Regions from separate parts of the Cronobacter universalis NCTC 9529 genome, predicted to be linked through region 3. Evidence: predicted binding sites of a transcription regulator. Region 3 holds the regulator's gene; each other region holds the start of a gene.
What was found. The regulator CRP, encoded in region 3, controls carbon source genes, mostly activating them, when cyclic AMP is high. The targets are predictions, from matches to a motif close to ATGTGANNNNNNTCACAT.
Positions count from the first base shown of each region.

Region 1: a site for CRP is predicted at 1,865-1,882, ahead of serC (3-phosphoserine/phosphohydroxythreonine transaminase). Genes of this name have one in related genera too.
Region 2: a site for CRP is predicted at 1,606-1,623, ahead of AFK65_RS17465 (YjcB family protein). Genes of this name have one in related genera too.

Region 1 is NZ_CP012257.1:1,532,153-1,535,429, reverse strand. It holds gene aroA (3-phosphoshikimate 1-carboxyvinyltransferase) at 1-611, opposite strand, end outside; gene serC (3-phosphoserine/phosphohydroxythreonine transaminase) at 680-1,765, opposite strand; gene AFK65_RS06975 (DUF421 domain-containing protein) at 1,928-2,620, opposite strand; gene ycaO (30S ribosomal protein S12 methylthiotransferase accessory factor YcaO) at 2,762-3,277, shown strand, end outside.
Region 2 is NZ_CP012257.1:3,792,075-3,795,351, forward strand. It holds gene AFK65_RS17460 (EAL domain-containing protein) at 1-1,145, opposite strand, end outside; gene AFK65_RS17465 (YjcB family protein) at 1,732-2,010, shown strand; gene AFK65_RS17470 (hypothetical protein) at 2,073-2,417, opposite strand; gene AFK65_RS17475 (GGDEF domain-containing protein) at 2,593-3,277, opposite strand, start outside.
Region 3 is NZ_CP012257.1:3,911,138-3,914,414, reverse strand. It holds gene AFK65_RS18110 (YccS/YhfK family putative transporter) at 1-967, opposite strand, end outside; gene crp (cAMP-activated global transcriptional regulator CRP) at 1,030-1,662, opposite strand; gene AFK65_RS18100 (OsmC family protein) at 1,973-2,377, shown strand; gene AFK65_RS18095 (phosphoribulokinase) at 2,425-3,277, opposite strand, start outside.

The sequences.
Region 1 (3,277 bases), 1.9 Mb from region 3:
ATATCAATATAGGGCTTTGATACCAGCTCGCCTTTGATATCAATGGCGGTGTTGCCCGGTGCCAGCGGAGCGGCCATTAACAGCGCGGTCAGAAACTGACTGGATACGCTGCCGTCAACGGCCACGTTGCCGCCTGCGAACCCGCCTTTCAGATGCAGCGGCGGATAGTTTTCCTGCTCCAGATAAGTGATGTCCGCGCCGCCCTGACGCAGCGCGTCCACCAGATGCCCAATCGGGCGCTCTTTCATGCGCGGCTCGCCGGTCAGCACCACATTATTGGTGCCAAGGCTCAGCGCCGCCGCCAGCGGACGCATCGCGGTGCCCGCGTTGCCTAAAAACAGCTCCAGTTCAACGAGCGTATTGAACGGCCCGCCCTGCCCCTGAATTTCACAGCGGGTGCGATCGTCTGAAAGCGAATAAGTAACGCCGAGCGCTTTCAGCGCATTGAGCATGTGGCGCACATCATCGCTGTCTAACAGGTTGGTGAGCGTGGTGGTGCCTTTCGCCAGCGCCGCCAGCAGCAGCGCCCGGTTGGAAACGCTCTTGGAGCCTGGGAGGTTGATGGTGCCATCCACGCGCGCGATGGGTTGTAAGGTCAGGGATTCCTGCATGGAAAAAGTCTCAATAAAACAGAATAAAAACCCCGCGGCCAGCCGCGGGGCGAAACGTAACGGAAGGATTAGCCGTGGCGGCGTTCGAAATCCACCATAAAGTCGGTCAGGGCTTTTACCCCTTCGAGCGGCATCGCGTTGTAAATAGAGGCGCGCATGCCGCCTACCACGCGGTGGCCTTTCAGCGCGTGCAGGCCGGCGGCAAAAGCTTCTTCAAGGAACAGCTTATCCAGATTGCTGTCGGCAAGCTGGAACGGCACGTTCATGCGCGAGCGGTTAGCGGCCGCCACATCGTTGCGGTAGAAATCGCTGTTATCAATCACGCCGTAGAGCAGATCCGCTTTTTGCTGGTTGATCTTATCCATCGCCGCCACGCCGCCTTTGGTTTTGAGCCATTTGAAGACCAGGCCCGACAGATACCAGGCATACGTCGGCGGCGTGTTGAACATAGAGTCGTTCTCGCTCAGCACGCTGTAGTCCAGCACCGACGGGCAAGCGACATGCGCCTTGCCGAGGAGATCCTCGCGCACGATAACCAGCGTCAGGCCCGCAGGGCCGATGTTTTTCTGCGCGCCCGCGTAGATGACGCCATAACGGCTGACGTCAATCGGGTGAGAAAGAATGGTGGAGGAGAAATCGGCGGTAACGATGGCGTCGCCAAAATCAGGCGTATCGTTAATCGCGATACCGTCGATGGTTTCGTTCGGGCAGTAGTGCACGTAAGCGGCATCCGCCGAGAGCTGCCATTCGCTCATCGGCTTGATGGCGCGTTTACCATCAACGGTGATTTTCGCGTCGATCACATTCGGCGTCAGGTATTTTTTGGCTTCTTTAACAGCGCTTGCCGCCCAGTAGCCGCCATCGACGTAGTCTGCGGTGGTTTTGTCGCCCAGCAGGTTCAGCGGAAGCGCGGAGAACTGCCCGCGTCCGCCGCCGTGGCAGAATAAAACTTTATAATTCGAGGGGATCTCCAGCAGATCGCGAAAATCCTGTTCCGCCTGTTCAGCCACCTGAATAAACTCTTTGCTGCGGTGGCTTATCTCCATCACAGAGGTGCCTAACCCCTGCCAGTCACGTAACTCTTCCTGAGCCACTCGTAACACATCCGCCGGCAGCATTGCCGGGCCAGAACTAAAATTGTAGACCTGAGCCATTTCCCCTCACCACGCTAAAAGCAATAAGTTTTTCCTGTGGCTATCGGTTTTATCATTCCGTTGACAGGGCTGCAACGGCTAATCCTGGCGCCGGGGGGAATGTGCGCCAAATCACACAACACAATCCGCCAGCGCAGCGCCCGCTGGCGGTGGAATTGGCTGTCAGGTGACGCGGGTCGCGGTGCTTGCCTTCACCCATATATGGTTTTTGCAGCGCGGGCAGGACGGTTTGACGCCTGCGTTAAACGTCACCACTTCGCTACAGCGAATACAGGCGTAATCGCCGGTTTCCGGAATGTGTTCAAAACGCTCGCTGCAATACTCCGGCAGAATCGACAGGCCAGGGCGCACCAGTTTATCGGGAAAGTAGTAGACGCTTATCTGACCGTTGGCCTCAAGGATGGCGAGCCGCACCTGGCCCAGGTGTTCCACGCCTTTGGTGCGAAGCTCCATAAAGAACTCAAACTCCGTCATGTTCTCGCGGTTGAGTTTTTCCCAGGCCAGTTCGCCATCTTCAATAATGATGCGCGGTTTACCCTCCAGCAGATCCTCCAGCTTTTCGCTGCAGGACATCAGCCACATTACCAGTCGGTAGAGCACGCCAAGCGTGACGAAAACCACCAGCACCGGCAGCAGCGGCACGTCGTCATAAAACGCCACGTCCCCCGCCGCGGAGCCGAGCGTCAGGATAATCAGTACTTCAAAGAGCGACATCTGACGCACGCCGCGTCGCCCGGTAATTTTGAGAAACAGAAAGACCAGAATAAAGGTGTAAAGGCTGCGCAGCGCGACTTCACCCAGAAATTCCAGCGGAAACTTGTCAAGCGCCATCCGTTGCAAATCGAAAGCTTTCATATTTTTCTTACGCCATAACAGGGAGTTATCTTCATTAAGCATAGTCGCAAGATTTATTTTTGCCGCGTCGGGCGGGACGATGGCGCAGAAGGGCTAAAATCCGTATCATTGCGCGCTTTGCGTACGACAAAAGTGGATCCCATGACTCAAACCTTCATCCCCGGCAAAGATGCCGCTCTGGAAGACTCCATCGCTCGCTTCCAGCAGAAACTCACCGATCTGGGCTTTAATATCGAAGAGGCCTCCTGGCTGAACCCGGTGCCGAACGTCTGGTCCGTGCATATTCGCGATAAAGAGTGCGCGCTGTGCTTTACCAACGGTAAAGGCGCCACCAAAAAAGCCGCGCTGGCTTCCGCGCTGGGCGAATATTTTGAGCGTCTGTCCACCAACTATTTCTTCGCCGATTTCTGGCTGGGCGATACGATCGCGAACGGCCCGTTCGTGCATTACCCGAACGAAAAATGGTTCCCGATCCCGCAGAGCGACGAGCTGCCGGAAGGCATTCTCGATGCCCGCCTGCGCGCGTTTTACGATCCGGAGAACGAGCTGACCGCCAGCATGCTGATTGACCTGCAGTCCGGCAATGAAGCGCGCGGCATCTGCGCCCTGCCGTTTACCCGTCAGTCGGACGAGCAAACGGTTTATATTCCGATGAAT
Region 2 (3,277 bases), 120 kb from region 3:
CCGTGCTGGCTATTTTTTCCTTCGATCAACGCAATCAGACGCGACGAATGGAAATCCGAAGCGGAAAGGTTAATGGAAATATAAATTTGCGGGTGGGTCGCCAGGAAATGGCCCAGATCGTTAAATAACTCTTCTACCACATAATCAGTCACCTGCGCGATCATCCCGGTTTTTTCCGCGAGCGGAATAAACTCCGCCGGGCTCATCACCTGACCGTTATAACCAGGCCAGCGCAGCAGCGCCTCCGCGCCGACGCACATGCCATGCTTAATATCCATAATCGGCTGGTAATGCAGGCACAGCGCCCGCTTCTGCAACGCGCGCTGTAGCTGGCGGCTCGGCGAATTAAAGCGGTTACGCGTACGGGTGCCGAGAAAAACCAGAAAACCGCCCATGACAAGCCCGAGCGGCAGCATAACGGACATCTGACGCCGCCACGCCTGCCAGAACCAGGCATCGCTGGTAGAAACGACGACGGCAATCGGACGCTTGCCGGATTGTACTATCGACCAGAAACGGCCCTCTTTCTGGAAATCGGTATTTCCGGCACGCGTGAAAGACGCAAGCGTTCGCGCGTCGGCCTTTTCGCTTAATGAAAAAAAGCTGTGGGTGGCGGTGTCATAAACGCCATAAATAAGCGTAGTGTCGCTGGATAATATTTCGCTAAAAGAAAGGGGGTTTACGACCGCGACATAATTGCCTTTACGCAAATAAACCATTTTGTGGCCGGAGAAGAACGGTGTATCGCGGTAATAGTAAAAAGCGATATCCGGCGTGCGGGTATAATTGGCGGGTGACAGAATAAAAGGCTGATCGAACAGGGTCGAACATAATAATTCATCTCCCTGCGCGTAAATTAAATCTTCGATATAGATTTGTCCGCGAGAAATATCCAGCATATTTCGTTGATGCGCAGGTGAACATATTTCGCCCTGATATTTTTCGGCTTCGTTACGGGCGGCTTCAACGTGACTTAACACCAGTTCGGTACGGTTGAGCACCAGTTGCGCGAAGGCGTCCAGATGCGCGCGCGTCTCGCTGACCGCCCGGTGATGGGCGACCCAAAGCGCAAGCATCACAGGCAGTAAGACCACCATGATTATGCCTGAGATTCGCAACGCCTGACGTCGTGCCCTGAAATTCATTATGGCCTCATATCCCTGCTTTCTGTGTCACATTTATCGCCTGATGGGACACATCGCAAACAGGTGTTTACGTTGCATCAATCAGCACGCATTGGCAATAGCCATTTCCAGTTATCCGTCCACTATTTCGCGCGAAACATTAAAATTTGCCGTAAGGAAAATAGGGAATGGCTATTTAATTTTTCTTAAGTGAAATATTTGCGTTGATACCCATACTAAAAAGTCATCAGCCACTTCAGAAAGTGTTTTAAGTTAAATTAATCACGGTTGTCGAAAAAATGTACGGGCCGCGTTTTTTTGTGTCGAAATGAAAATTTATGCATCGGGAAAACCCGGCAAGAATTTTTTGAGACGCTTTCTTTTCGCACGTTTTTTATTCCGGACGGTTGCCGGTAAGCGCATTAATTTTGCGTTTTTTTTCGTCAACGCGCGGTCGCCAGACTGGCGAATAAAACAACAAATGTGATACAGTTCACACTTAGTGTGCAAGTTTACATGCTTGCCGTCACGTTAAATTTTAGCGCCGCGCCTGGCCTGCCTCTCCCCGGCCGCTCGCGCGGCAGATCGTTTTTTGAGGACAGGTTTCATGGCTACGCTTACCGCCAGCATGGTACTGATGCGCTGGCAACTTCTGGGTGCGGTTTTAATGTTTCTTGCCAGCACGCTTAATATTCAGTTTCGCAAATCCGACTACCAGGCGCTGGCGGTGATCAGCAGCGGGCTGGGTATCGCCGCTTCCTGCGTATTCGCGACAGGGCTGCTCGGCGTCAGCATCGACTTTCACGCCATCTGGCACAATATGAAAGACGTCATGGTGGAAGTAATGAGCCACACGCCGCCGGAATGGCCGATGGTCGTGACCTGATACCCCTGTCGCCTTTCATTTAAGCCCCTGCATCAGGGGCTTTTTGCTTTCTGCAACGCCGCTTACATACAGCCCGCGCAGCTGGTGCAGCGCCAGTCCGCTTTGTTCACCGCCCGCCAGAAGGCGCGGTAATAGCGCTCCTCCAGCGGAATGCCATTATCGAAAAACCAGTCGGTCAGCCATTCGACGTTCTCGACAATCCACTCATCTTCTTCGAGCCCGTCGGCGAACGTTTCATCCTCAGGATCGATAATCGAGTAGATCCCCCGGGTGTTCATCGCCTTATCCTGCCAGTGTTGCGGCAGCGTCACCGGGCGCGTTTCAAACGTAATGATCCAGTGACCGTGGCAGAGCAGATTGCCGTTACGGCTCCAGGCGGCGGTAAACGGGTTAGGTTCCTGTGACATCGCTTGCATTTCCTGTGTGAAATTCACCTGCGGGCGGCAGCTGGCGCGCACGTCAATAAACGCCGTCGCACAGGAAGGAGTCGCAAAGCATGGCACTTCGCCATCACCGGGAAAATGCTAACTAAGGAGTACCCGGGGGTTACTTTTTACCCATTTCAATTTTTAAATCAGAAAGTTAGTCCGCCATCACCAGCCGGTTCCGCCCCTGCTGCTTACCGGCATACAACATTTTATCAGCGCGATTAAGCGCTTTTTCAAACGCCTCGTCTTTGCCGAGCGCGCTGAGCGCCAGCGTCGCGGTCACTTCACGCGGATTTTTCTCTGTCTGGCCGACCCACTCCTGAATACGCCCCATCAGCCGCTCCGCCACCCGCCTGGCATCCGACAGCGAGGTATCCGGCATCAATACCAGAAACTCCTCCCCGCCCCAGCGCGCCACGATATCGCTCTCGCGCACGTTATCGGTAATGGCGCGAGCGATCCGCTGCAAAATCATATCCCCGTAGCTGTGGCCGCAACTGTCGTTGATCGCTTTGAAATGGTCGATATCCAGCAGCAGCAGCGCCACGTTTGGGTTGCCGGACTCTTTTTCGAGCAGAGCCACCTGATGCATAAAGTGGCGTCGGGTATACAGGTTCGTCAGGCTGTCACGGCTGGCGGTATTAAAAAGATCGAGTTTCATCGTGTGTGTGAATTCGACCGAACGCAGCGTGGTATACATTAGAAAACTAATCGCCATCACCGCATTGGCGATACCGATGCTGTTCAGCACCGACGGGCTTAACCCGGACGCCGTACCGGTATGATGCCGCAGGGCGTAACCTGCCGTGCCCAGCACCGCAATCGCCGCCAGAAACAGC
Region 3 (3,277 bases):
GGCTGAAATGGTATTCGCAGAACTGGCCGACCGGGTTGTCCGGGTGCTGGCGGGCGATTTTCGCCAGCGCCTCAATCTGCTTATCCATTGAGAAGCGGCGTGAATAACGGTGATAGAGAATATCGTCAGAAAGCGTGCGCAGCCGCGTGGCGACGGTTTGCGCCGTCCAGCGCAGCACTTCTTCGGCGTGGCTGCGCTCCACCAGTTTTTGCACTTCGGCGGGCTGATGCAGGGAGACTGAAATGTGCTCCTGGAGATCCAGCGCCACCTGAAACGTGCGCAGCAGGCGCTTGTAGCCGTTCTGTTTGGTCGCCGACAGCATCTGTAGCTGCTGATAGCACTGGCTTATCTGATCCACCACTTTTTGCTGATGCACGAGCAGCGGCGGCAGCGCCTGTTCCGGCTCGGTGTGGCGCGTCAGCAGGCTGTATTTCGCTTCGCAGTAGTCGGCGAGACTTTTATAAATCAGGCTTAACGATTCACGCAGCGGCTGCTCGCGCCACAGCCAGAACCAGAACCCGTTAAACGCGCCATACCAGAGCGTGCCGAGGACATAGAGCAGCATGGGCTCCCAGATGGGCATATTTCCGGCGAGGCTTAGCGTGAAGATGGCCGCGATAAGCGACGCGGGCAGGAGACGCGCATGCAGCGGGCTGATCTCCGCCGTTACGCCGAGCAGCAGCGCCAGCATCAGCAGAATGAGCGGCAGCGGCACAGACTGTAACAGCAGAAGCTGCACCGCCAGGCTGCTCAGCGCGAACAGCGAGGCGCCGATGATCAGTCGTTTAAAAAAGCGTTTGTGCGGGGTATCAAGACCGGCAATGTTGCAGCAGGCGGGGACGAGTGAAAACAGCAACCCTTGTTGAAGATGGCCCAGCATCAACCCGACCGCCACCGGCAGGCTTAAGATCAGCGTTTGCCGTAAAGCGTAATTGATTTCAGGATGATAGATAAGACGACGCCACATAGGGGAGAAGTATAGATACAAAAACGGCGTGTTACCGAAGCGACACGCCGTTTTTTGATTTTTTAGCGGGTACCGTAAACCACGATGGTTTTACCGTGGGCGGAGATCAGGTTCTGATCTTCGAGCATTTTCAGAATGCGGCCAACGGTTTCGCGAGAACAGCCGACGATCTGGCCGATTTCCTGACGCGTGATTTTGATCTGCATCCCGTCAGGATGGGTCATCGCGTCCGGCTGTTTGGCCAGGTTCAGCAGGGTCTGCGCGATACGGCCGGTCACGTCGAGGAAGGCGAGGTTACCCACTTTCTCGGAGGTGACTTGCAGGCGGCGAGCCATCTGCGAGGAGAGACGCATCAGAATATCCGGGTTAACCTGGATCAGCTGACGGAATTTTTTGTAAGAGATTTCAGCCACTTCACAGGCAGTTTTAGCGCGAACCCAGGCGCTGCGTTCCTGACCTTCCTCGAACAAACCCAGTTCGCCGATGAAGTCTCCCTGATTCAGGTACGAGAGGATCATCTCCTTACCCTCTTCATCTTTGATCAGCACTGCCACTGAGCCTTTAACGATGTAATACAGCGTCTCCGCTTTTTCACCCTGGTGAATCAGCGTGCTCTTAGATGGATACTTATGAATGTGGCAATGTGACAAGAACCATTCAAGAGTCGGGTCTGTTTGCGGTTTGCCAAGCACCATGCGCGGTTATCCTCTGTTTTAAACTGGCTCCAAAGACAGGGCGCGTAACCCCTGTCTGGCTTTGCAATCATCATCTTCCCGCTTCCAGGGAAGTTGGCTGTCCGTGGACATCGCAGCCGATAAATTGTCTTCTCCTCTGCACCCATGCGTAACATCAATGTATCGCCGCTGCATCCAGACTGTTTTAGCATAGCTTTTCTCAGGTGTCTCCTGTTGTCTCGTTTCAGCTTGACGCAGGTCGCGCTTCCATTGCCTCCGGGAACGCGCGCGCGTAATCTGTCAGAAAAATGAATAGCCTGGAGCGATTAACATGCATGCACGAGTGAAATGGGTAGAAGGGTTAACCTTCCTTGGCGAGTCCGCTTCGGGGCATCAGATCCTGATGGACGGCAACTCCGGCGACAAAGCGCCGAGCCCGATGGAAATGGTCCTGATAGCCGCAGGCGGCTGTAGCGCGATTGATGTGGTCTCTATCCTGCAAAAAGGCCGTCACGACGTGATCGACTGCGAAGTGAAACTGACGTCAGAGCGCCGCGAAGAGGCCCCGCGTCTGTTCACGCATATCAATCTGCACTTTGTGGTGACGGGTAAAGACCTTAAGGACGCGGCAGTGTCGCGCGCGGTGGATCTGTCGGCGGAGAAGTACTGTTCGGTGGCGCTGATGCTCGGCAAAGGGGTCAACATCACCCATTCGTATGAAGTGATTGAGGCGTAATCTGACGACGGGCGGCCCGGCAGGCGAAGCGCCGCCAGGCCACTCTGTCACGCTATCTGCTTGCCTTCCATCAGCCGCTGCACCAGCGGCAGCATGATAAGCTCCATCGCCAGCCCCATCTTGCCGCCCGGCACCACCAGCGTATTGATATGTGAAATAAACGAGCCCTGTAGCATCGCCAGCAGCCACGGGTAATCGATATTGTCCAGATTGCGGAAGTGAATGACCACGAAACTCTCATCAAGCGACGGAATGCTTTTCGCGGCGAACGGGTTGGAGGTGTCCACCGTCGGCACGCGCTGGAAGTTAATATGGGTGCGTGAGAACTGCGGCGTGATGTAGTTGATGTAATCTTCCATTGAGCGCACCACGGAATCCATCACCGCCTCGCGTGAATGGCCGCGCTCGCTGGTATCGCGGATAAGCTTCTGTATCCACTCCAGGTTGACGATAGGCACCACGCCCACCAGCAGATCGACATGTTTCGCCACGTCGTTTTGCGGCGTCACCACGCCGCCGTGCAGCCCTTCGTAAAACAGCACGTCCGTCGGCTCCGGCAGCGGCTGCCACGGCGTGAAAGTGCCGGGCACCTGGTTCCACGGCACCGCTTCGTCATAGGTGTGCAGATATTTGCGCGACTGCCCTTTGCCGGTCAGGCCATACTCCACAAAGGTTTGCTCCAGCAGGCCGAAATCGTTCGCCTCCGGGCCGAAGTAACTGATATGGCGGCCAAGATCGCGCGCTTTGCGGATGGCCATGTCCATTTCCGGGCGCGTGTAGCGGTGGAAGCTGTCGCCTTCCACTTCGGCGGCACGAAGATTCAGCTGGGCGAAAATTTTACGAAACGCGAGGCTGGTGGTGGTGGTTCCCGCGCCGCTGGAGCCTGTGACGGCGATAACC